2 regions of the Amycolatopsis sp. FU40 genome follow, and region 2 is predicted to be linked to the other one. Evidence: riboswitches for the same ligand, from Rfam matches in the RefSeq annotation. Region 2 holds a riboswitch; the other holds the start of a gene.
What was found. A riboswitch is a leader RNA that binds a small molecule or an ion and turns the genes downstream of it on or off. The one in region 2 is predicted to bind thiamine pyrophosphate.

Region 1: another riboswitch for thiamine pyrophosphate. It lies ahead of L3Q65_RS29355 (thiamine ABC transporter substrate binding subunit); the one in region 2 lies ahead of thiC (phosphomethylpyrimidine synthase ThiC).

What each region holds. Positions count from the first base shown of each region.
Region 1 covers NZ_CP091381.1:6,267,540-6,279,371, reverse strand. The annotation lists gene L3Q65_RS29365 (GlxA family transcriptional regulator) at 1-540, shown strand, start outside; gene L3Q65_RS29360 (4a-hydroxytetrahydrobiopterin dehydratase) at 924-1,214, opposite strand; TPP riboswitch at 1,239-1,350, shown strand; gene L3Q65_RS29355 (thiamine ABC transporter substrate binding subunit) at 1,382-2,449, shown strand; gene L3Q65_RS29350 (iron ABC transporter permease) at 2,425-4,062, shown strand; gene L3Q65_RS29345 (ABC transporter ATP-binding protein) at 4,062-5,066, shown strand; gene L3Q65_RS29340 (ABC transporter permease) at 5,076-5,954, opposite strand; gene L3Q65_RS29335 (ABC transporter ATP-binding protein) at 5,951-6,958, opposite strand; gene L3Q65_RS29330 (outer membrane lipoprotein carrier protein LolA) at 6,955-8,052, opposite strand; gene L3Q65_RS29325 (response regulator transcription factor) at 8,198-8,908, shown strand; gene L3Q65_RS29320 (HAMP domain-containing sensor histidine kinase) at 8,905-10,230, shown strand; gene L3Q65_RS29315 ((deoxy)nucleoside triphosphate pyrophosphohydrolase) at 10,254-10,646, shown strand; gene L3Q65_RS29310 (hypothetical protein) at 10,663-11,085, shown strand; gene trpS (tryptophan--tRNA ligase) at 11,138-11,832, opposite strand, start outside.
Region 2 covers NZ_CP091381.1:6,854,283-6,866,114, forward strand. The annotation lists gene L3Q65_RS32140 (phosphatidylserine decarboxylase) at 299-1,012, shown strand; gene pssA (CDP-diacylglycerol--serine O-phosphatidyltransferase) at 1,015-1,983, shown strand; gene L3Q65_RS32150 (helix-turn-helix domain-containing protein) at 1,994-2,623, opposite strand; gene L3Q65_RS32155 (alpha/beta fold hydrolase) at 2,687-3,562, shown strand; gene L3Q65_RS32160 (AAA family ATPase) at 3,617-5,905, shown strand; gene L3Q65_RS32165 (LytR C-terminal domain-containing protein) at 6,126-6,785, opposite strand; gene L3Q65_RS32170 (DUF3263 domain-containing protein) at 6,782-7,090, opposite strand; gene L3Q65_RS32175 (peptide deformylase) at 7,230-7,796, shown strand; TPP riboswitch at 7,934-8,066, shown strand; gene thiC (phosphomethylpyrimidine synthase ThiC) at 8,060-9,703, shown strand; gene thiD (bifunctional hydroxymethylpyrimidine kinase/phosphomethylpyrimidine kinase) at 9,700-10,524, shown strand; gene L3Q65_RS32190 (hypothetical protein) at 10,541-10,744, shown strand; gene L3Q65_RS32195 (phosphatidylinositol-specific phospholipase C domain-containing protein) at 10,741-11,748, opposite strand.

The DNA of each region.
Region 1 (11,832 bases), 590 kb from region 2:
CCGGCGGTGACCGTCGACGCGGACCCGATCTTCATCCGCGACGGGTCCGTATGGACGGGGGCCGGGCTGAGCGCCTGCCTCGATCTGGCGCTGGCGCTGGTAGCCGACGACTTCGGTCCGGAATCAGCCTCGCGGGTGGCTCGTCAGCTGGTGATGTTCCTGCGGCGGCCTGGCGGGCAGAGCCAGTTCAGCGTGTCGTTGGAGCCCGCGTCCGCGACCCGGCGGGTCGACGAGCTGCGGCAGTACATCGCCGCTCACCTGGCGAACCCGCTGACGGTGTCCGATCTCGCCGCGCACGCGCACGTGACGGATCGGCAGATCACGCGCGTGTTCAAGGCGGAGTTGGGCATGACCCCTGCCGCCTACGTCGAGCACGCGCGCGTCGAGGCCGCGCGGCATCGCCTGGAGACGACCGACGAGACGTTGTCGCGGATCGCCGGGGCGTGCGGATTCGGCACGGTGTCGACGTTGAACCGGTCTTTCCGGCGGACGCTGAACACGACGCCTAACGAATACCGGGAGCGGTTCCGGATCGGTTGACCGCTGCCGTGACGCTCAGCCGAGCAGGCCGAGCACCACCATCGACAAGAGGACGACAGCGGTCGAGAACACCGCGACCCACGTGCGCTGTGCGGCGGTGAGCTGGGCGGATGTGCTGTTCATGGCGGGTCCTAGCGGGGCGAGTGCCGATGATTACCGCTGGGATAGCGCCTTGATCTAGCTCACTGTTACCGCTTGTGATCAAGGTCACGTCGATTGCGCGCGGTGTGCCACAGCACACCTCCCGCGGCGGCCACCATGAGGCCGAACGAACCCATTCCCACCACGAGTGCCTGAACCATGAGGCCTCCTTCCTGAGCGTCTCTCCGGAAGACGCGCGAAGGGGCCGTGCATGTTGCCAGGGTTGCCGACATCACACCTGGTCAGCGAGCCGCGAGGACCTCGTCGATCTGGCGGGCCAGCGCGAAATCGCGTTCGGTGAGCCCGCCGAGATAGTGGGTGCTGAGGCGGAAGGTCAGGGTGCGCCAGCGGATGTCGATGTCCGGATGGTGGTCGGCTTCCTCGGCGAGTTCGGCCACCCGGTCCACCACCTCGATCGCCGCCGGGAAGGACGGGAGTTCGGTCGTCCGCACGATGACGGCGTCCTCGCGCTGCCACTCCGGGACGGTGCCGAGGGCCTGCTCCACCGCTGAGTCGTTCAATAGCTGCGTCATCACTCCATGGTGTCGGCTACGCTGCGGCATTGCCACGGGAGTCCGGTACGCCGGGCTGAGAGGCGGGCTGTCAACCCGCGACCGTTCGCACCTGGATCCGGATCATGCCGGCGTAGGGAGGCCGTATCGCTCTCCCTCATCCGGCGCAGTGCAGGAGGGGAAGAATGATGTCGCGGACCGTCCGCACGGTGGCAGGCCTCGCCGGAGTCTCGATGCTCGCCAGCGCCTGCTCGCTGTCCAGCGGCGACTCGGGCGGCTCGTCCGCGAGCCAGGATCAGCAGACGCCCACCGTCACGCTGGTCACGCACGATTCGTTCGCCGCACCGCAGGACGTGCTCGACGCCTTCCAGCGCCAGTCCGGGATCAAGCTCAAGATCCTCAAGTCCGGCGACGCCGGCGCGCTCACCAACAAGCTCGTGCTCACCAAGGGCAGCCCGATCGGCGACGTCGCGTACGGCGTCGACAACACCTTCGCGTCGCGTGCGCTCAGCGAGGGCGTCTTTCAGCCCTACACCAGCCCGGAGGCCGACCGCGGCCCGCAGCGCTACTCCGTCGACCCGCAGCACCGGCTGGCGGCGGTCGACCTCGGCGACGTCTGCGTGAACATCGACCCGGCGTACTTCGCGAGCAAGGGCCTTCCGGAGCCGAAGAGCTACGACGACCTCGCCGACCCCAAGTACAAGGACCTGACCGTCGCGGAGAGCCCAGCTACCGCGTCGCCGGGGCTGGCCTTCCTGCTCGGCACGGTCGCGAAGTACGGCGAGAACGGCTGGCAGGGCTACTGGCAGAAGCTGAAGGACAACGGCCTCAAGACCGTCAGCGGCTGGGAGGAGGCCTACACCAAGGACTTCTCCGGCTCGTCGGGCAAGGGGCCGCGGCCGATCGTCGTGTCCTACGCCTCGTCGCCGGCCGCCGAGCTCGGCGAGGACGGCAAGCCGCGTACCAAGGCGCTGCTCGACACCTGTTTCCGCCAGGTCGAGTACGCGGGCGTGCTCACCAACGGCAAGCAGATCCCGCAGGCGCAGAAGGTCGTCGACTTCCTCTTGTCACAGCAGTTCCAGACGACGGTCGCGGCGAACATGTACGTCTACCCGGCGCGCCAGGGCGTCGAACTGCCCGCTGGCTGGGCCACCGCGGCTCCGCTGCCGCAGGCACCGGCCACGATGCCCGCGGACAAGGTGCAGGCAGGCCGGGAGAAGTGGATCGGGGAATGGCGCTCGCTCATGGGCGCGTGATCCCCGCGCGCACTATCGGGCTCACGCTGCTCGGCCTGCTGCCGGTCGCGTTCCTGGTGGTGTTCTTCGCCTGGCCGGTCGTCGCGATCGTCGGCCGGGGGTTCTCCGCGGGCGGCGTCGACACCGTGCTCGGCGACCCGCGGACGTGGCGGCTCGCCGGGTTCACGCTGGCCAGCGCGGCCGCGTCGACCGTGGTCGCGGTGCTCGCCGGGCTGCCGGTGGCGTACCTGCTGGCGAGGGTGCGGTTGCCCGGGGTCGGGCTCGCGCGGACGATCGTGCTGGTCCCGTTCGTACTGCCGACGGTCGTCGTCGGCTTGGCTTTCCGGGCGATCTGGCCGGACGGCGGCGTGCTGCCGCTCGTCTTGGCCAACGCTTTCTTCAACGTCGCCGTCGTCGCGCGCACGGTTGCTGGCCTGTGGGCGCACCTCGATCCGCGAGCGACCGAGGCCGCGCGGGCGCTCGGAGCGTCGCCGTGGCGAGCGTTCCGATCGGTGACGCTGCCCGCGCTCGGCCCGGCTGTCGCATCCGCTGCCGCGGTGGTGTTTCTGTTCTGCGCCACCAGTTTCGGTGTGGTGCTGATCCTCGGCGGCGGGAGCTACCGGACGCTCGAGACCGAGATTTACCTGCGGACGGTCGACCTGCTGGACCTCTCCGGCGCGGCCGCGCTGTCGCTGATCCAGTTCGCGGCCGTGGTCGCGGCGCTGGTGCTCGGGGCGATGGCGCGCCGGAAGCGGGAGAACGCGGTGAAGCTGCGGTCCGCGCAGGTCACCGCGCGTCGGCCGCGCGGCGGGGAGTGGTGGACGGTCGGTGCCGCGGTCGTGGTGCTCGGTTTGCTGCTGACGCCGATCGTCTCGCTGCTCGTCGAATCAGTATCGAGCTCGGACGGATGGAGCCTCGCCGGATACCGGGCGCTGAACACCGTCGGGCAGAACGACGCGTTGCAGGTGTCAGGCTGGATCGCAGCACAGAACTCGCTCGCTGCGGCCACTGACGCGACGCTGCTGGCGATGGCCGTCGGTCTGATCGCCAGCGTCGTGCTGGTGGCGCTTCGCCGTTCGCCCGGACTGCTCGCGCGCGGGATGGGCGAGACCATGGACGTCGCGTTGATGCTCCCGCTGGGCGTCTCCGCGGTAACCGTCGGCTTCGGCTATCTCGTGACGCTCGACGCGCTGCCCGGCGACCTGCGCACCTCGCCACTGCTGGTGCCGTTCGCGCAAGCGCTGGTGATCATGCCGCTGGTCGTGCGGATGATCCTGCCGGTGCTGCGCGCGGTCGACGTCCGGCTGCGCCAGGCCGCCGCGACGCTCGGCGCCAGCCCGGCGCGGGTGTGGCGGGAGATCGACTTTCCGCTGGTCGCGCGGTCGGTGGTGGCCGCGGCGGGCTTCGGGTACGTCGTGGCGCTCGGCGAGTTCGGCGCGACCAGCTTCCTCGCCCGGCCGGACGCGCCGACGCTTCCGGTGGCCGTCGCGACGCTGATCAGCCGGCCGGGAGAGCTGAACAACCAGATGGCGTACGCCTCGTGCGCCCTGCTCATGGTGGTGACTGTGGTGGCGGTGGCGCTGATCGACCGGTTCGGCTCGGTCCGCGGCCGCAGCACGGTCGGGGAGTTCTGATGGCGTTGACGGTACGGGATCTGACTGTCCACTATGGATCGTTCGCCGCGGTCCGCGACGCGAAGCTGGACATCGCCGACGGCGAGGTGCTCGCGCTGCTCGGCCCGTCCGGTTCGGGCAAGTCGACGTTGCTGCGCGCGATCACCGGACTGGAGCCGGTGTCGTCCGGTTCGGTGTCGTGGGACGGCGCTGATCTCGCCGCGGTGCCGGTGCACAAGCGCGAATTCGGTCTGGTGTTCCAGGACGGACAGCTGTTTCCGCACCGCGACGTCGCCGCGAACATCGCGTTCGGCCTGCGGATGCACGGTGTGCCTCGCGAACGGCACGCGGCGCGCGTCGAGGAGCTGCTGAAGCTCGTCGGTCTGGAAGGCTACGAACGGCGACGCGTGACTGAGCTGTCCGGCGGGCAGGCACAGCGGGTCGCGTTGGCTCGCGCGCTGGCGCCGGAACCGCGGTTGCTGCTGCTGGACGAGCCACTGTCCGGATTGGACGCTGGACTCCGCGAGCAGCTGGCGATCGACCTGGCGGATCTGTTGCGGCGCAGCAAAATCACCGCACTTCTGGTGACGCACGATCAGGAGGAGGCGTTTACGCTCGCCGATCGCGTGGCAGTCCTCGACGCCGGGGAAATCCGGCAGGAGGGAGCGGTTCGGTCGGTGTGGAACAAGCCGGTGGACGACGACGTGGCGCGCTTCCTCGGCGTCACCACGTTCCTGGACGGCACGGCAGCCGACGGCGTGGTGCGGACCGAGCTGGGCACCGTTGAGCTGGGGGTGGACGACGGTCCGGTAAGGCTCGGACTGCGTCCGCACGGCTTGAAGGTGTCCGACGAAGGCGTGCCCGGCGAAGTGACCGCGGCGGTGCACCGGCGGGAGCATCTGCGGCTGCTCGTCCGATGCGGAGAGTCCACTGTGGACGCGATCGCCCCGGCGGGGGCGGACTTCCGGGCGGGCGATCCCGTCCGGCTCGAGCCGGACCCGGACGGGATCGCCGTGGTGGGCTGAACCCCCAGGTCAGCCGTCTCGGGTGACGAGGCGTCCGTAGGCAAGCGACAGGCCGACCACGATGTAGCAGGCCGCGCGGACCGCGCCTTCGCCGAGCCTCGTCAGCACCATCGGATCCTGGAGGACGGCGGCCGGGGCCATCGTCCAGCCTTCGGTGAGCAGGAACGGATGCAGCCACTTCAGCGAGCTCAGGAAACCGAGGATGGTGAAGACGATGTTCATCGCCAGCACCGAGGCGACCACGAGCATCGGGTGCTCGGTCCAGCTCGACACCGCCAGCGCGACCGCGCCGATCGCCCACAGTTGCAGCACGATCCATCCGCCGACGAGAAGGATCCGCAGCAGCGCCTCGCCGAGCGACAACGTGGTGCCCGACAGCGTGAACAGCGAATCCGTGCCGTTGATGATCAACCCGGTGGCCACGCCGGTCACGCACATCGCGAGCACCGCGACCACGGAGACCGTCGCCACGCCGAACGCCTTGACCGTCAGCAGCCGTCCCCGGCTCACCGGCGCGATCAGCCAGCCGCGCAGCGTGCCGTGCGCGGCCTCGCCCGCGATCGCGTCCGCACCGGCCATCGCTGAGGCGAGCGGCAGCAGCAGCGTGAGCGTCATGACCATCGCGGCGATCGGCAGCACGAACGCGTTGTTCACCGCGGACGCCAGCAGCGCGCCGCCGCTGTCGTCCGGCGCGTCGCTCCCGGTGCTTTGACCGACCAGCGTGAGGCCGATCCCGACCACGATCGGCACCAGCGCCAGCAACCCCAGCACGGCGAGCGTGCGCGGCCTGCGGAAGATCCAGCGCAGCTCCGCCGCGAACAGCCGGAACAACGGCACCGTGTCGTGCCCGGTCCGGCTCACCGGCACGGCAACAGCAGCGGCAGTCATGACGCTTCCCCCTCGGATTCGTCGCCGGCCGCCGATTCCCCTTCGGTCAGCCGCGCGAACAGGTCCTCCAGCCCGGTCCGCGCCCGGGTCGCCTCGTGCACCTCGACCCCCGCTTGCACGAGCACCTGCAGCACTCGCGGCGCGGGCGTCGCGGTGAGGTCGGCACGGACGCCGTCCGGGGTCAGCCGGACCCCGATCCGGTTCTCCCGCAACGTTTCCACCGCCTGCTCGGCGTCCGGGGTGCGCACCAGCAGCGCCGCGTTCCCGGATTCCAGCAGGTCGGCCAATTCGCCCTGGGCGACCACCGTGCCTGCCTGCAACACCGCCACGTGCGTGCAGGTCGCTTCGACCTCGGCGAGCAGATGCGAGGAGACCACCACGGTCACGCCGTCGGCGTGCAGATCGGCGATGATACGGCGGATCTCCCTGGTACCCGCCGGATCCAGACCGTTGGTGGGTTCGTCGAGCACGACCATCCGGCGCGGCACCAGCAGCGCGCTCGCCAACCCGAGCCGCTGCTTCATGCCGAGTGAATAGCCCTTGTACCGGCGGCGCGCGGCGGCGGAGAGCCCGACCCGGTCCAGCGCGGCGTCGACCGCGCCGGGGATCGCCTGCGACGCCAGCCGCGGTTCGGCCGCCGCGAACCGCAGCAGGTTGTCGCGTCCGGAAAGGAACGGGTGGAACCCCGGCCCCTCGACCAGCGCGCCGACGTCCGGCAGCGCGTGCGCGGACTCCTCCGGCATCTTCCGGCCGAGCAGTTCGACCTCGCCCGCGGTCGGGCGGACGAGCCCGAGCAGCATCCGGATCGTGGTCGTCTTGCCCGAACCGTTGGGCCCGAGCATGCCGAGTACGGCGCCTTCGGGCACGTCCAGGTCCACGTGGTCCACCGCGACCGTGCTGCGGTAGACCTTGCGCAGCCCGCGGGTGCGCGCGGCCAGCGGGACCGCCGGGGCGGGCACCTCGTCCGAGATGCCCGCCCCGGTTTCGACCGCGGTGCTGGTCACTTGGCGCCCAGCGCTTCGTAGAGGACCTGCTCCGGAACCGCGCCGGCGGCGAACCGGCCGTCGTCGGTCAGGACCGCGCCGCCCACCTTCGTGGTGAAGAGGTAGCCGCTGCCCCACGGGCCGTTGACCCGCTTGGCGAACCGGCTCAGCATCTTCTGCATGTCAGCGCCCTTGTTCTCGCCGTTCTCGCCCTGCGCCTGCTGCTTGCTCTTCATCAGGTCGGCGGGCACCTTGCCGGTGACGACGGTGTCCCAGCCGTCGCCGACGAGCTTGGTGTCCTGCTTGGCCTCGTTCGCCAGCGCCTTGTCGCGCTCGTCGATCTTGGCCTGCTTCTCGGTCACCTTCGCGCCCTTGGGCGGGGTGAAGGCGAACAGATCGGCCGACTGGTCGGCGAACTCGATCTTGCTGAACGCCAGCTCCAGCGCCGGGGCGGTGGTCCCGTTGCTCAGCACCGAAAGCCGCAGCGGCATCCGGGTCTGCGAGTCGACCGCGACGCGGATCTCGCGCAGCAGCGTGCGCTCGGTCGGCTTCGGCGTGAGGACCAGTTCGTACGCGGGCCGGTCGGCGACCGTTGCGGTGCCGTCGACCGCGACGTTGCTGCTCTCGCGCACCTTGGCCAGCAGTTCCTTGGCCGCGGTGGCCGGGTCGGCGGTCTGGCCCTCGACCGGCTTGTGCTTGGTCGCGACGTCCGCCGGGATGGTGGTCTTGGTCACGCTGTTGGTCTTGGAGTCGTAGTCCCACAACGTGTTGCCGTTGTGGATGAGCGTCTCCTGCGTCTGCCCCTTGGTCAGCGACACCTTCGTCTTGCCCGCGCCGTCGCTGAACACCTGCGCCGAGTCGATGCCGAGCGCGCTCGCCCCCGGGACCGCGCCGGTCGCCATCTTCGGCAGGCCGAGGTCGTTGCTCACCGTCACCGTGCCGTCGAACGGCGCGGGCTTCGCGGCGACCACCGACTGGACCAGTTCCTCCGCGCTGACCTGAGGCAGCTTCGGCGCGTCCCCCGCCGAGGCAGGCATCGCCACCACGACCAGTCCGCCCACGCCGAGCGCGGTGCCGACGACGGCCGCGGTGATGGCCTTCTTCTTCGGATCCATCTCGTCTCTCCCTGTGTTCCCGGGCTTTGGCGGGCCCGGCTCCCGGTGCAGACGTTCCACTGCCGAGGCTGAGATACCCCTGAATGTTCGGCCCGTTCAGCTGAGATGGCACTGAGAGTACGCGCGTCAGCTGCACAAACCGGCCATGATGAGGATCGTGAAACCTCGGGTGCTGGTGGTCGACGACGAACCTGGTGTGCGCAAGGCGCTGCAGCGCGGCCTGCGCGCGGAGGACATGGACGTGGTCACCGCCGCGGACGGGCCGACCGGGTTGCAGCTCGCGCGCACCGGTTCGTTCGACGTCGTGCTGCTGGACATCATGCTGCCCGGCTTGTCCGGCTATCGCGTGCTGGAACGGCTGCGCGCGGAGAACGTGACCACGCCAGTGCTGCTGGTGTCGGCGAAGGACGGCGAGATCGACCAGGCCGACGGCCTCGACCTCGGCGCGGACGGTTACCTCGTGAAGCCGTTCTCGTTCGTCGTGCTGGTCGCGCAGGTGCGGGCGGTGTTGCGCCGCGCCGGGCCGGACGCGTCGCGCGGCGCGCTGAAACTCGGTGCGCTGGAGGTCGACCGGGCGCTGCGGCAGGTGCGCTGGGACGGTCACGAAGTGCCGTTGAGCCCGCGCGAATTCGGCCTGCTGGAGGTGCTTGTCGGGCGCGCGGGGACGGTCGTGACGAAGGACGAGCTGCTGCGCGCCGTGTGGGGTGAAGAACAGGCCGTCACGCGGAATCTCGTTGAGGTGTATGTGGGTTACGTGCGGCGCAAGCTCGACGCGGTAGGCGCCGGCTCGATCCTGCGGACGGTGCGCGGACACGGTTATCTCGCCTCCGACGACCAACTTGACGAGGTCAGGTGACCGGCTCGCCGTCGTCATGGTGGAGCCGCCGTTCGCTGCAGGTCCGGATCACCGTGCTGGCCGCGGCGATCACCCTCGGCTGCCTGCTGGGCCTCGCCGCGCTGGCGGCGAACAAGCTCGACCCGCTGCTCACTGATTCGGTCGACAAGGAGCTGACCGCCGCGCTCGTGCCTGCCGCCGGCGCGGTTTCCGCCGGGACGCCGCTCACCTCGGCGGACCCGGTTTCGGTGCGGGTGCTCGACATTTCCGGGGCTCCGGCGGACGGCCAGGCACGGCCCAAGCTGACCGGCCACGAGGTCTCGCAGCTCAAGGCGGGTTTGCCGGTGCAGTCGGACGGATCGCGCTGGCGCGGCCAGGTAGTCAGCACGCCGAACGGCAGCCAGCGGCTGGTCGTCGCCGGGGCCGGCCTGGTCGGCTTCGCCGCCGCGGTGCATTACGGCGGGCTGTGGCTGGTCGTGGTCGCGCTGGTCGGCGCGCTGGTGGCGGGCCTGGCGACCTGGCTGGTCGTGCGGCTCGCGCTGCGCCCGGTGGCGCGGATGCGCGGACTGGTGCGCGCGTTGCCGCCGGGTTCCCGGCTGCCGCTGCCGACGTCGCACGACGAAATGCGCGCGCTGGCCGAGGAATTCAACGCGCTGCTCGAACGTCAGGAAGAGGTCAGCCAGCGGCTGCGCAGGTTCACCGGCGACGCGGCGCACGAACTGCGTTCACCGGTCGCGTCGATCCGGGTGCAGGCCGAGGTGGCCGTGACGAATCCCGATCCAGAGCTGTCACAGGAGACGCTCTCGGACATCCTCGAGGAGTCTGAACGACTGTCCGGCCTGCTCGACGGCCTGCTCGCACTGGCCCGTTCCGACGCTGGCGAGGTGCCGCCCGCGGAACCGGTCGAGGTGGTGTCCGAGGTCCGTGCGGCGGTGCGGCGGCTGCCGTCCGGGGCGCCGGACACACGCGTGAGCAGCGCGGTGGCGCAGGCCTGGGCGTCGGCGGCGCACCAGGAGGTCGAGCTTGTGCTGGACAACCTGCTGCGCAACGCCTGCCGGTACGCCTCCGGGCAGATCGTGGTGTCCGTGCTGGCCTCGCGTTCGAAGGTGCGGGTCGTAGTGGACGACGACGGTCCCGGCATCGCGCCCGAGCACCGGAGCAAGGTGTTCGACCGGTTCTACCGGGTGTCGGACGACCGGGCGCGCTCGTCCGGCGGAACCGGCCTTGGCCTGGCGATGGTTGCCGAAACGGTGCGCCGTCGCGGGGGCAAAGTGCGGGTCGGCGAATCCCCGGACGGCGGCGCGCGGTTCGAGGTCACCTGGCGGGCGGGCGCGGACCGGTGAATCCGGTGGGGGAGACTGAGCGCATGGACGCGGTCATCGTCGGGGCGGCACTGGTGCGCGACGGCAAGCTTCTTGCCCAGCAACGGGCTTGGCCGCCGCATCACGCAGGCCAGTGGGAACTGCCGGGCGGGCGCGTCGAGGAGGGCGAGACCGAGGCCTTCGCGCTGGCCAGGGAATGCCACGAGGAACTGGACGTGGTGGTCACCGTCGGCGACCGGGTCGGCCCGGAAATCCCGCTGCCGGGCGGAAAAGTCCTGCGCGTGTACTCCGCCGCGCTGCTGTCTCCCGGCGACGAGCCGCGCGCCGTCGAACACACCGCACTGCGCTGGGTCGGCCACGACGAACTGAACGATCTGGACTGGCTTCCGGCGGACCGGGACCTGCTGCCCGCGCTGCACGAACTAGTGCGCGGCTGATCGCTAAGCTCGCTGAATGCTGACTCGCACCGCCATCCGCGAGCGCTCGGCCGCGGGCGACGACCGCATCCCGCTGCTGACCGTCGGCGAATTCTTCGCCGGGAACGCCGACGAGGATTCGATCGCGCCGAACCAGGTCGGGGACGGCCGGCCGGAGCTTGCCGAGATCGCTGCCCGCCTGACCGCGCTGGAGGCCGATCCCGCGGTGGCCTGGGTGCGCGTCCAGCTGCACGAGGAGATGTTCGAGGACGGATACGACGGGGTCGCCGCCGAATCGGTGGCGATCTGCACCGAGCTGAGCGACGAGGACGTCGACGCACGGCTCGGAGATCTCGCCGCAGAGCCGGTGTGGGAAGGACTCTCGTACGACGAGGACGAGTTCTGCGACCAGCCGGCGGTGCCGGATGGGCACCGAGTGGTGACGCTCAGCTGGGATTGACGTCGTGAGTGCTGATCACGGTTAGAACCGTGATCAGCACTCACGAGGCCCTTCAAGCCGCGCCCACCATCCGCAGCGCCGCCGACACCCGGTGCGAGCTGCGATCGATCGCCCGCTCCGCCCCCGCCTTGCGAACCCGCTCCAGCTCAGCAACGTCGTCGAGCAACGCCCGCGTGCCTTCCCGCACTGGACGCAGCTCCTCGATCACCGCATCCGCGACAGCGTCCTTGAGCACGCCGTAGGACGGGTACTTCTCGGCCAGCTCCGCAGGTTCGCCGCCCACGCATGCAGCCAGGATCTCCAGCAGGTTCGAGATCCCCGGCCGGTTTTCCGGGTCATACGCCGGCACCGAGTCGCCGTCCGTGCGAGCCTTTCGGATCTTGCGCCGAATCTGATCCGGCTCGTCCAGCACGAACACCACGCCCGCCGAATCCTGCGCGGACTTCGACATCTTCCGCGTCGGCTCAGCCAAATCCTTCACCCGCGCCCCCGCTGGCGGCAGCGTCGCCTCCGGTACGACGAACACCTCGCCGTACGTGGAGTTGAACCGCCGGGCAAGCGTGCGAGCCAGTTCGACATGCTGCCGCTGATCCTCGCCGACCGGAACCTCGTCCGCCCCCTGCAACAGGATGTCGGCCGCCATCAACACCGGATAAGTCAGCAAACTGAGCCGGACCCCGGCCTGCCCCTTGGACTTCTCCTTGAATTGGATCATCCGCGCCGCCTCGCCGTACGAGCACGTGCATT
Region 2 (11,832 bases):
GGGGAACGGGCACCGAAAGGACATCCCGGCGCCAGTCGCGCAAGAGCCGCGCGAGCAGATCGGGTACCGCCATCGTCTCCCTCGCCAGGTCGGCCCGGGCACCGGTCCCGAGCGGCGTCAACTACCCGGTGTTATCGGATTGTTCGACGCGTCGTTACCGGTTTGTGGTCGCGCCCACCCGCGGCGGGGCAACCCTTACGACCAGGGGCCGCCGGGTCCGCCGCAGGCGGGCGGTAGCGTGGGGAAGCCCAAATCGGACCCTTACACCGACCGAGACGAACAGCGGGGAACTCGACCCATGAGCGGCCAGCCCACCGGTAACCCCCTCGCGCACGCTGTCCAGCTGGCCCGCGAGACGTTCCCGCCGATGCACCCGGCAGGACGGCCGTTCCTTCTCGGCGGCCTCGCCGCGACATTCGTGCTGCGCCGGTTCTCCAGGCCCCTCGGCGTGGTCGGCGCGCTGGCCACCGCGGGCATGACGGCGTTCTTCCGCGAGCCGAAGCGCGTGCCCCCGGTGCGGGACAACGTCGCGATCTCGGCCGCCGACGGCACCGTCTCGCTCATCGAGGAAGCGGTCCCGCCCGCCGAGCTCGGCCTTCCCGCCGAACCGCGGATGCGGGTGAGCGTGTTCCTGTCGGTCTACGACGTGCACGTCCAGCGCACGCCGGCGGCGGGCGTGATCTCGAAGGTGGCGTACAAGCCGGGCAAGTTCCTTTCCGCGGACCTCGACAAGGCGAGCGAGGTCAACGAGCGCAATTCGCTGGTGCTGCACACCGTCGACGGCCACGAGCTCGTCGTCGTGCAGATCGCCGGGCTGGTCGCGCGCCGCATCCGGTGCGACGTCCGCGAGGGCGACAAGGTGTCCGCTGGCGAGACCTACGGCATCATCCGCTTCGGCTCGCGCGTCGACACTTACCTGCCGCCGGGCAGCCGGGTCGTGGTGGCCAAGGGCCAGCGGACCGTCGGCGGCGAAACCGTGCTCGCCGAACTTCCTGCGCAGGGAGAAAGCTGACCATGGTCCGCGTGACCACCCCGGGCGTCCGGCTGCTGCCGAACGCGATCACCGTGCTCGCGCTCTGCGCCGGACTTTCCTCGGTGCAGTTCGCCCTCACCGGCAACTACGCGATGGCGATCGGCTCGATCGGCATCGCCGCCGTCCTCGACAGCCTCGACGGCCGCATCGCCCGCCTGCTCGACGCGACGTCCAAGATGGGCGCCGAACTCGACTCGCTGTCCGACGGCATCTCGTTCGGCGTCGCGCCCGCGCTGGTGCTCTACGTCTGGCAGGCGCACGGCGACCGCATCGGCTGGGTCGCGTCGCTGATCTTCGCGGTCTGCATGATCCTGCGGCTCGCCCGCTTCAACACGCTGCTCGACGACACCGACCAGCCGCCGTACGCCGCCGAATTCTTCGTCGGCGTGCCCGCGCCCGCCGGCGGCCTGGTCGCGATGCTGCCGCTGATCGCCACGCTGCAGTGGGGCGAGGGCTGGTGGTCCGAGCAGTACGTGGTGCTCGTCTGGACCATCGCGGTCGCCGCGCTGCTGATCAGCCGCATCCCGACGCTGTCGCTGAAGACCGTCAAAGCCCCGGCGAAGGCGATCGCGCCGCTGCTGGTGGGAGTCGGCCTGCTGGCCGCCGCGATCATCGTGTTCCCGCTGGCGGCGCTGGCGGTCGCGCTGGTGCTGTACCTGCTGCACATCCCGTACTCGGTCTACCGGCACCGCTGGCTCGCCGCGCACCCGGAAGCCTGGGAAGTTCCGCCGCGCGAACGCCGTGCGATCCGCCGGGCCCGCAGCCACCGACGGTTGCGGTTGCGTCCGGCCTCGGGCCGCGTCGCCGGTGCGGCGATGCGCGCGGTGCGGCGGACGAACTCGGACCTCGTGCGGAGCCGGAATCTGCGCGAACGGGACCACAGCTCGGCCACGTCCGGCCCCACCCAGCGGCGGCGCAGCTGGCGTCGGATCGGCATCCGGCGCCGATAGTCCGGCCTCGTCAAGCGCCAAACACGGCACGAACCACAGATTCGGCACCGTCGATCTCGATCATCCCGAGCGCACGCGCGTCGTCGAGCGCGAGAGCGCCCGCGGCAAGACCGAGGACGCAGGCCGGATCAGCGCGGACGGTGGCGTCGAAATCAAGGCCGTCCTGCGGGCCGACCTCGAAGCCCGACCGCGTGGCGCGGAGCTGGAAAGGCGCACCGCCTACCTCCAGGCCGACCGTCGCCGCGGCCTGGATCTTGACCCGGGCGTCGAGCAGTGCGGGAAGGGCGAGCGCGAGCCATTCGGGACGGAAGGAATCGCCCTGCGGGCCGCGGGTCATCAACGGCGCGGACCAGCGGATCAGGCTCTCGATCGGCTCGCGCAGCTGGGCACCCCACGGCGTGAGTGCGTACTCGACCGCGCTGCCCTTGCCTGCCAGCTGCCGCTCGAGCACGCCCGCGGCCTCAAGATCGCGGAGCCGGTCAGCGAGCAGGTTGGTCGCGATGCCCGGGAGTCCGCCGATCAGGTCCCGGTAGCGCGCCGGGCCGATCAAGAGCTGGCGGACGATGAGCAGATTCCACCGGTCGCCGACGATTTCGAGGGACCGGGCGAGCCCGCAGTACTGGGCGTAACCGCGCATCATGTCCTCTGCTTGACAATCTCAAGTACGCTTGTCTTTCTCAAGCATAGCGTCGAGGGGGCCGAGATGGCTGAGCGCGCACGTCCCGCCTGGGTGGACGACGAGCTGTTCCCGTTCAAGAGCCGCTTCGCCGACATCGACGGGCACACCGTGCATTACGTCGACGAGGGATCCGGTCCGACCCTCCTGCTCCTGCACGGCAATCCGACCTGGTCGTTCCTCTGGCGCGACGTGATCCGCGCCCTGCGCGACGACTTCCGGTGCGTCGCTCTCGACTACCCGGGCTTCGGGCTGTCGACGGCGCGGCCCGGTTACCGCTATCTGCCCGAGGAGCACGCCGACGTGGTCACCGGGTTCGTGGACGCGCTCGGGCTCAGCGCCCTCACCCTGGTCGGGCAAGACTGGGGCGGGCCGATCGGCCTCGCCGCCGCACAGCGTCGTCCCGGTGTCTTCGAGCGACTGGTTCTCGTCAACGCCTGGGCCTGGCCGGTCAACGGCGACCCGTACTTCGAGGCGTTCGGCCGCATCGCAGGCGGACCTCCGATCCGCTTCCTGGCCCGGCAGTTCAACCTTGTCGCCAAGGCGTTCCTCCCGATGGGCCACCGAAAGCGGAAACTGACCGCGGCGGAGACAGCCCACTACCTCCGCGCGATGGACACGCCCGAGCGACGCCAGGCCTCCGGCGTGCTCCCCAGTCGAATCCTCGCCAGCCGGGCGTTTTTCGCCGAGGTGGAGGCGGGCCTTCCCGACCTCGCCAAGCTGCCGACTCTGATCGTGTGGGGCAACGCGCAAATCGGCTTCCGGCCCCGGGAACGCGAACGACTGGAAGCGTCCTTCCCCGACCACAAGACGGTGGCTCTCGACGGCGTCGGGCTTTACGTGGAGTCCGACGCGCCCGAGGAGTTCGTCGCCGCGATCCGCGGCTGGTCCGCGACGCAGTAGGCGCGGTCCTCTCGTTCGCGCATAACCGCCCATCGGTTCATTAGGGTGAGCAGCGTGAGCGATCCGCAGATCACCCTGACCGTCCGGCACACGCCGTCCGCGCTCGACGCGCGGCGGGGGGTTGTCCGGCTGCACCCGGAAGTGCTCGACGCGCTCGGCCTGCGGGCCTGGGACGCCGTGCACCTCACCGGCGCGCGGCGCAGTGCCGCGTTGGCCGCGCCTGCCGAGGAGGAGGCGACGCCGGGGGTCGTGTTGACCGACGACGTCACCATGTCGAACCTCGGCGTCGCGGAGGGCGGCGAGGTCGTGGTCTCGCCGGCGGAGGTGACCGCTGCCCGGACGGTCACCGTGTCCGGGTCCCGGCTGGCGTCGGTTTCGGTGTCGCCGCAGACGTTGCGGCTCGCGCTCACCGGCAAGGTTCTGACCCGCGGCGACGCGGTTTCCCTGTTGCCGCAAGACCTCGCGCCCGCGCCGGGCTCGGACGTCGCCGCCGTGCGCGGGCAGTTGTCCCGCGTGATCGGGGCGACTTGGACGAACGAACTGCTGACCGTCACGGCGACGGAACCGGCTGGTGTCGTCGTGGTTGGACCGTCCACTGTGGTCAGCTGGCGGGACGGGGCCCGCACTGGCACGCCGACCAGCGAACCGCCGGCGCGCTCCGCGACCGCGCTCGTCCGCACCACTGCGGTCACCGCCGCCGAGGATTACCTCGAAGCGGAGATCGTCGAAGAGGTCGTCACCGAGGCCCGCGAGGAAGAGCTGGACGAGCCGGTGCCGGTCGCCGATCTGGTCGGGGCCGAAGGCGCGGCACGCAAACTGGCCGAGTGGTTCGATCTGGCGTTCCACCGGCCGGAACTGCTGGCGAAGCTGGGCACTTCGGCGCATCTGGGCGTGCTGCTGTCGGGCCCGGAGGGCGTCGGCAAGGCGACGCTGGTGCGGTCGGTCGCCGCGGCGGAGAAGGTGCGCGTGGTGTCGGTGACCGCGCCGAATATCTCGGTGCTGGAACCGAATGCGGCCCACCGATCGCTGCGCGAGGCCATCGACCGGGCCGCGGACGGCGACGGTCCCGGCGTGCTGCTGATCAACGACATCGACGCGCTGCTCCCGGCCACCCAGCCGCCGCCAGTGGCCACGGTGGTGCTGGAGGAACTGCGCGCCGCGCTGCGCCGGAACGGACTGGCTGTGGTGGCCACGACCGCGCGGGCCGAGTCGGTGGATCCGCGGCTGCGCGGGGCCGACCTGCTCGACCGCGAACTGGGCTTGCCGCTGCCGGAGGCGAAAACCCGCGTCGAACTGCTGCGGATCCTGCTCCGCGACGTGCCGGTCGAATCCGGTGCCGACCTGGGCGTACTCGCCGAACGCACGCCCGGTTTCGTCGCCGCCGACCTGCTCGCCCTGCGCCGGGACGCGGCGTTGCGGGCCGCGCTGCGGCAGCGGGACGTGGACGAACCCAAGATCTCCCAGCAGGACCTGCTCGACGCGCTGGCCACCGTCCGGCCGATCTCGCTGTCCACTTCGGACAACCTGGCGACCGGCGGCCTGACCCTGGACGACGTCGGCAACATGACGTCGGTCAAGGAAGCGCTCACCGAAACCGTGCTGTGGCCGCTGCGCTACCCGGACTCGTTCGCCCGGCTCGGCATCGAACCGCCGCGCGGCGTGCTGCTGTACGGCCCGCCTGGCGGCGGCAAGACGTTCCTGGTCCGGGCGCTCGCCGGCACCGGCGCGCTGAACGTGTTCGCGATCAAGGGCGCGGAACTGCTGGACAAATGGGTCGGCGAATCGGAACGCGCGGTCCGCGACCTCTTCCGCAGGGCCGCCGACGCCGCCCCATCGCTGATCTTCCTCGACGAGATCGACGCGCTCGCCCCGCGCCGCGGCCAGTCGTCCGACTCCGGCGTTGCCGACCGCGTGGTCGCCGCGCTGCTCACCGAACTGGACGGCGTAGAGCCGATGCGCGAGGTCGTCGTGCTGGGCGCGACGAACCGGCCCGAACTGGTCGACCCGGCCCTGCTGCGTCCCGGACGGCTGGAGCGGCGGATCTACGTCCCGCCGCCGGACGCCGAATCCCGCGCCGCGATCCTCGCCGCGACGGCGAAGCACACCCCGCTGGCGTCCGATGTGGACCTCGCGGCCACCGCGGAGGCACTTGAGGGCTACTCGGCCGCCGACTGCGCCGCACTGATCCGGGAGGCGGCGCTGACCGCGATGCGCGAGTCGTTGGAGGCACGCGAGGTGACCGCGGCGCATCTGGAGAAGGCGCGCGAGGCGGTGCGGCCTTCGCTGGACGCCGCGCAGCTGGCGACGCTGGAGGCTTACGCGCAGGCTCAGCAGGAACGCTGAGGACGCCTCGGCAACCGCCCCAATGTGGCATTGGGTGCATCAGACGCACCGAACGCCACATTGGGTGCGTCGCATGCACCCAATGTGGCATTGGGGCCAGGCGAGGTGCTCGCTACGTGGCGGCAGATGGTCGACGACGGCCGCGCAGGGCCGCAGCCGGGCACCGCAAACATGACAAAGCCCGCGCCGTAGCGCGGGCTGTCATCGGTATCGGAAAAGGTCAGCTGCCCTGGTGGCCGCCGGGCTGGTAGTCCTTCGTGATGATCACTATGACGCCAGGGCTCGAGTTCTGGATGCCGTCGAACCGGGGCTGGGCCTGGAAGCCGAACTCCTTGGCCAGCTGTTTCGCGGCGGCTTCCTCGTCGGTGCCCGGCCGGAAGTAGGCGGTGGTCGCCGGGATGTTGCCCTGCGAGTAGTTGCCGACCTCGGCGACGTTCCAGCCCGACCCGCGGAAGTCGGCGGCGGCCTGTTCGGCGAGGTGCTTGATCAGCGAGTTGTTGTAGACCCGCAGGGTCACCCACTTGTTCGAGGCCTGCTGGTCCGGGCCCGCCTGGCCCGGCTGCCCTGGCTGCTGGCCCGGCTGGCCGCCGGGCTGCCCGGCCTGGCTCGACGCCGGAGCCGAGGACGCGGCGGACGACGAGGCAGGAGCCGACGACGAAGCGGGCGACGACGAAGCGGAGCTGGGCGCCGAGGACGACGACGGCGCGGACGACGATCCGCCGGGCGCGGTGGGCTCGCCGGACGTGCTCGGCCCGGCGTTCTGGTCCCCGCTCGTATTGAGCACGGTGACCCCGCCGATGACGGCGGCGACGACCGCGACCCCGATCAGCGCGACTCCCGCGGCCTTCAACGGCCGGGACAGTCCCGAGAAGACGCTCATGACAGCTCGATCCCCAACCGCCGGGCCCCGCGTTTGCGCTGACGGGCGGCGCGCGTTTTGCGCAGCCGCTTGACCAGCATCGGATCGGCCGCGACGGCCTCCGGCTTGGCCAGCAGCGTGTTCAGCAACTGGTAGTAACGGGTGGAAGACAGTCCGAAGCGCTCCCGGATAGCGTTCTCCTTCGCCCCGGCGTGGCGCCACCACTGCCGCTCGAACGCGAGAATGTCCAGTTCGCGTTCGGTCAGGCCACCGACATTTTCCGGCGGCGACGGCTGGTCTCCAGCCATCGACTCCGCGGCGTCCATGCGGTCCTCGCAATCGGTGTCGGCAGTCCTTCCGCGGGCGCCATTGAACCACGGAACCCATGCTCGACATGGGCATCCGACCCGGCGCGTCACGGTCCGATCCAGGTGTAGCAGAAGGGTCCGACTAAACTCGGCGTCCGTGACCGTCCACCCCATCTGCATCGCCGGCGAACCCGTGCTGCACCAGCCCACGCGCGAGATCACCGAGTTCGACGACAAGCTCGCCACCCTCGTCGAGGACATGTTCGAGACCATGTACGCGGCCGAGGGCGTGGGCCTCGCGGCCAACCAGATCGGACTCGACCTGCGGGTATTCGTATACGACTGCCCGGACGACGAGGGCGTCGAGCACAAGGGCGTGGTGGTCAACCCGAAGCTGGAGACCTCCGAGATCCCGGAGACCATGCCGGACCCGGACGACGACTGGGAGGGCTGCCTGTCCGCCCCCGGCGAGTCGTACCCGACCGGGCGCGCCACGTGGGCCAAGGTGACCGGCTTCGACGTCGAGGGAAATCCGATCGAGGTCGAGGGCACCGGTTACTTCGCGCGCTGCCTCCAGCATGAGACCGATCACCTCGACGGGTTCATTTATCTCGACCGGCTCGTCGGCCGCCACGCGCGCGCGGCGAAGAAGATGCTGAAGAAGAACAAGTGGGGCGTGCCCGGCCTGACCTGGCTGCCGCCCAAGGAACCCGCGGACGCCTGACCCGCGCCGCGCCGCCTGATTTTCCCGAAGGCCTCCCCGGATTTTCCCGGGGAGGCCTTCGTTGTCCTTCGGCCAGACGGGCGGCAGGGTTGTGCCGACCCGACGTCGCATGGCATCGTCGGACGAGCAACCTCAACCGAATGCAACGCGGGAGCTCGCGCCTTGGCGGGCTGAGAGGGTGGCTGGTGTCCATCTCGCGGACACCCGGCGTCACCGACCGCATGAACCTGACCGGGTAATGCCGGCGTAGGGAGTGAACGTCGTTGACGACGCTGGAAAATCAGGGTGCCATCGCCCCGTCCGTCACCACCGGGCCGATCACCGGCTCGCGGAAGGTCTACCACCGCACTGAATCCGGCCTGCGGGTTCCGGCGCGGCGGATCGATCTGTCGAACGGGGAGCATTTCGACGTGTACGACACGTCCGGCCCCTACACCGATCCGGACGCGAACATCGATGTCCACAAAGGACTGCACCCGCTCAGGTCCGGCTGGGCCGACGGGCGGGAACACAACACCCAGCTCGGCTGGGCGAAAGCCGGGGTGATCACCCGGGAAATGGAGTTCATCGCCGCGCGCGAACGCTGTACTCCGGAGTTCGTGCGGGACGAGGTCGCCCGCGGTCGCGCGGTGATTCCGGCCAACCGCAAGCACCCGGAGACCGAGCCGATGATCATCGGCAAGAACTTCCTGGTGAAGATCAACGCCAACATGGGGAACTCGGCCGTCTGGTCCTCTGTGGAGGAAGAGGTCGACAAGATGGTGTGGGCCACCCGCTGGGGAGCCGACACGATCATGGACCTTTCCACCGGCAAGCGAATTCACGAGACGCGCGAGTGGATCGTGCGCAACTCGCCGGTCCCGGTCGGCACCGTGCCGATCTACCAGGCGCTGGAAAAGGTCAACGGGGAGCCGGAAAAGCTCACCTGGGAGATCTACCGCGACACCATCATCGAGCAGTGCGAGCAGGGCGTCGACTACGTGACGGTGCACGCCGGCGTGCTGCTGCGCTACATCCCGCTGACCGCGCGCCGGGTCACCGGCATCGTCAGCCGCGGCGGGTCGATCATGGCCGCCTGGTGCCTCGCGCACCACCAGGAATCCTTCCTGTACACGCATTTCTCCGAGCTGTGCGAGATCCTGCGCGAGTACGACGTCACGTTCTCGCTCGGCGACGGCCTCCGCCCCGGCTCGATCGCGGACGCCAACGACCGCGCCCAGTTCGCCGAGCTGGAAACCCTCGGCGAGCTGACGCACATCGCGCGCGAGCACGACGTGCAGGTGATGATCGAGGGCCCCGGCCACGTGCCGATGCACAAGATCAAGGAAAATGTGGAGCTTGAGGAAAAGCTCACCGGCGAGGCGCCGTTCTACACGCTCGGCCCGCTCGCTACGGACATCGCCCCGGCGTACGACCACATCACCTCGGCGATCGGTGCGGCGCAGATCGGCTGGTACGGCACGGCGATGCTGTGCTACGTCACGCCGAAGGAGCACCTCGGCCTGCCCAACCGCGACGACGTCAAGACCGGCGTGATCACCTACAAGATCGCCGCGCACGCCGCCGACCTCGCCAAGGGCCACCAGTACGCGCAGGACTGGGACGACGAATTGTCCAAGGCCCGCTTCGAATTCCGGTGGAACGACCAGTTCAACCTGTCGCTCGACCCGGACACCGCGCGGTCCTTCCACGACGAGACGCTGCCCGCGGAACCGGCCAAGACCGCGCACTTCTGCTCGATGTGCGGGCCGAAGTTCTGCTCGATGCGGATCACCCAGGACGTGCGCAAGTACGCCGAGGAGCACGGTCTGTCCTCTGTGGAGGCGATCGAGGCGGGCATGGCCGAGAAGTCTGCGGAGTTTTCCGAGCAGGGCAACAAGGTCTACCTGCCCGTGGTCAACCAGTGACAGTCACGCCCTGTACCGCCCTCACCATCGCCGGATCCGATTCCGGCGGTGGTGCGGGCGTGCAGGCGGACCTGCGCACGTTCTTCGCCAACGGAGTGCACGGGCTGGTCGCGCTCACCGCGGTCACCGTGCAGAATTCGCTTGGCGTGCAAGGGTTCTCCGAGATCCCGGTCGACGTCGTCACCGCGCAGATCAAAGCGGTCGCCGAGGACATGGGCGTCAACGCGGCGAAGACCGGCATGCTCGCTACCGCGGAGATCATTCAGGCGGTGGCGAAAACGCTGGACGAAGTCCACATTGGACGCACAACGGACACGCCGTTCGTAGTCGATCCAGTGGCCGCGTCGATGACCGGCCACGCACTGCTCCGCGAAGAAGCGTTGGAAGCGATCCGGACGGAACTGTTCCCCCGCGCCACGCTCATCACGCCGAATCTCGACGAGGTCCGGCTGCTGACCGGCGTGAGCGTCACCGACACGAAGAGCCAGCACGCAGCCGCGGAAGCATTGCTGGAGTTCGGTTCCCAATGGGTTTTGGTGAAGGGCGGACATCTCTACGACGCCGTCGACTGCGTCGATCTGCTCACCGACGGCTCGGCGGTCATCGAACTGAGCGGCCCGCGCATCGACACCGAAAACACCCACGGCGGCGGCGACACCATGGCGTCCGCGATCACGTCCTCGCTCGCGAAGGGCGCGGACGTGCCCACCGCGGTCGCGGAGGCGAAGCGGTTCATCGAACGCTGCGTCCTGGAGGCGTATCCGCTCGGTGCCGGCGTCGGCCCGGTTTCCCCGTTCTGGCGGCTCGCGAACCCGCAGTGAATGCGACACTGACCGGATGAGCGAGACACCGGAAGCGTTGTGGGCGAGGCTGCCGCTTGAGGTGCAGCACGAGGTCGACGGCCTGGTCACCGAGCATCGCACCGCTTCGGCGGTCAAAACGATCCGCAAATCGGGCGTCACGCCCCGGCCGGGGATCGCCGAAGCGCAAGCGGTGTACCAATACCGGATGTCGGTGCTGAAGCCGCCGCCGCGGTTCTAGCCGCGCGAATCCACCGTCGGCAGCACGGTCGTGAGACCGGTCCAGTCGGACGTCACCACGGACGCGTGCTGCCTGGCCAGTTCGGCGACGCGCTGAGCCGCCTGGTCGACGGTCGGGTTGCGGTCGTCGATGGCGGGCGCGACGTTCTGGGCGTCCGTCATCACCACGTAGTAGTGGTTTTCGTCGTACCAGGACATTCCGGCCTTCGCGAGCCATTCGCTCGCGTCCCCGTCGAAAACGACAAACCACGGTTTCTGCTCCGCGGAGTACTTGTCGCGCGGATCGCCGCTCGCGGCACCGTGCACAGTCGGGAAGATCTGCACCGAATTCAGTTTTCCGGCCGCTTTCTGCTCAAGCAGATAACGGGCGTACTCGACATCGGTGTGCAGCGTGTCGGTCGGATTTCCTTCTTCGACGGTGCCGGGGATGATCTCGGTGAGCACTTTGCCCCGCAAGGCGTCCAACGTCGGCCAATTGTCCGCTTTGGACGCTTCATCCAGTGTGGCGTGGCTGCCGAGAAGATCGGCGGGCTTGAACACCGCGTCACCGAGGTGGTCGCGGAACGCCGCGTCCAACTGGGCCGGGCCGAGGCCGGTATTCGCCGAGAAACCGGTCTTCATTTCGATCTTCAGGGTGAGCGGCCCGCGGCCGGGATGGGCGCCGAGCCAGATCCGGATGTCGTCCAGGCACGATTCGAGATCCTTGTTGGCGCCACCCGAGTAAAGGTCGGCCGCCGAATGCGCGTCGACGCAGTTGTTGCCGTTGCCGAGCGGATTGGAGTGGCTGACTTTCCACTCGTGGGTGAAAAAGTCCGGCCAGACGTCGAGTTCGAGCAGGGAGGAGCCGTTGTCCAGCGCCTGCGCGAGGTACGGGTACGCGGCCGGGTCGTAGGTGTTGTGCACGCCGACCGTGGTCACGTGCGAAAGCTGGGGGCTGTCCGCGCTGGCGACCCCCGGTACCGCCAGCGTGGACAAGAGCAGGAGACCGGCCGCGGCGAGCTTCACTGATGTCTCCTTCGTCACGGGGACCAGCACGAACGCTTACTGTGCCATCGTGGTGGACTGTGAATGAAGCACAGTTGCCTCAAT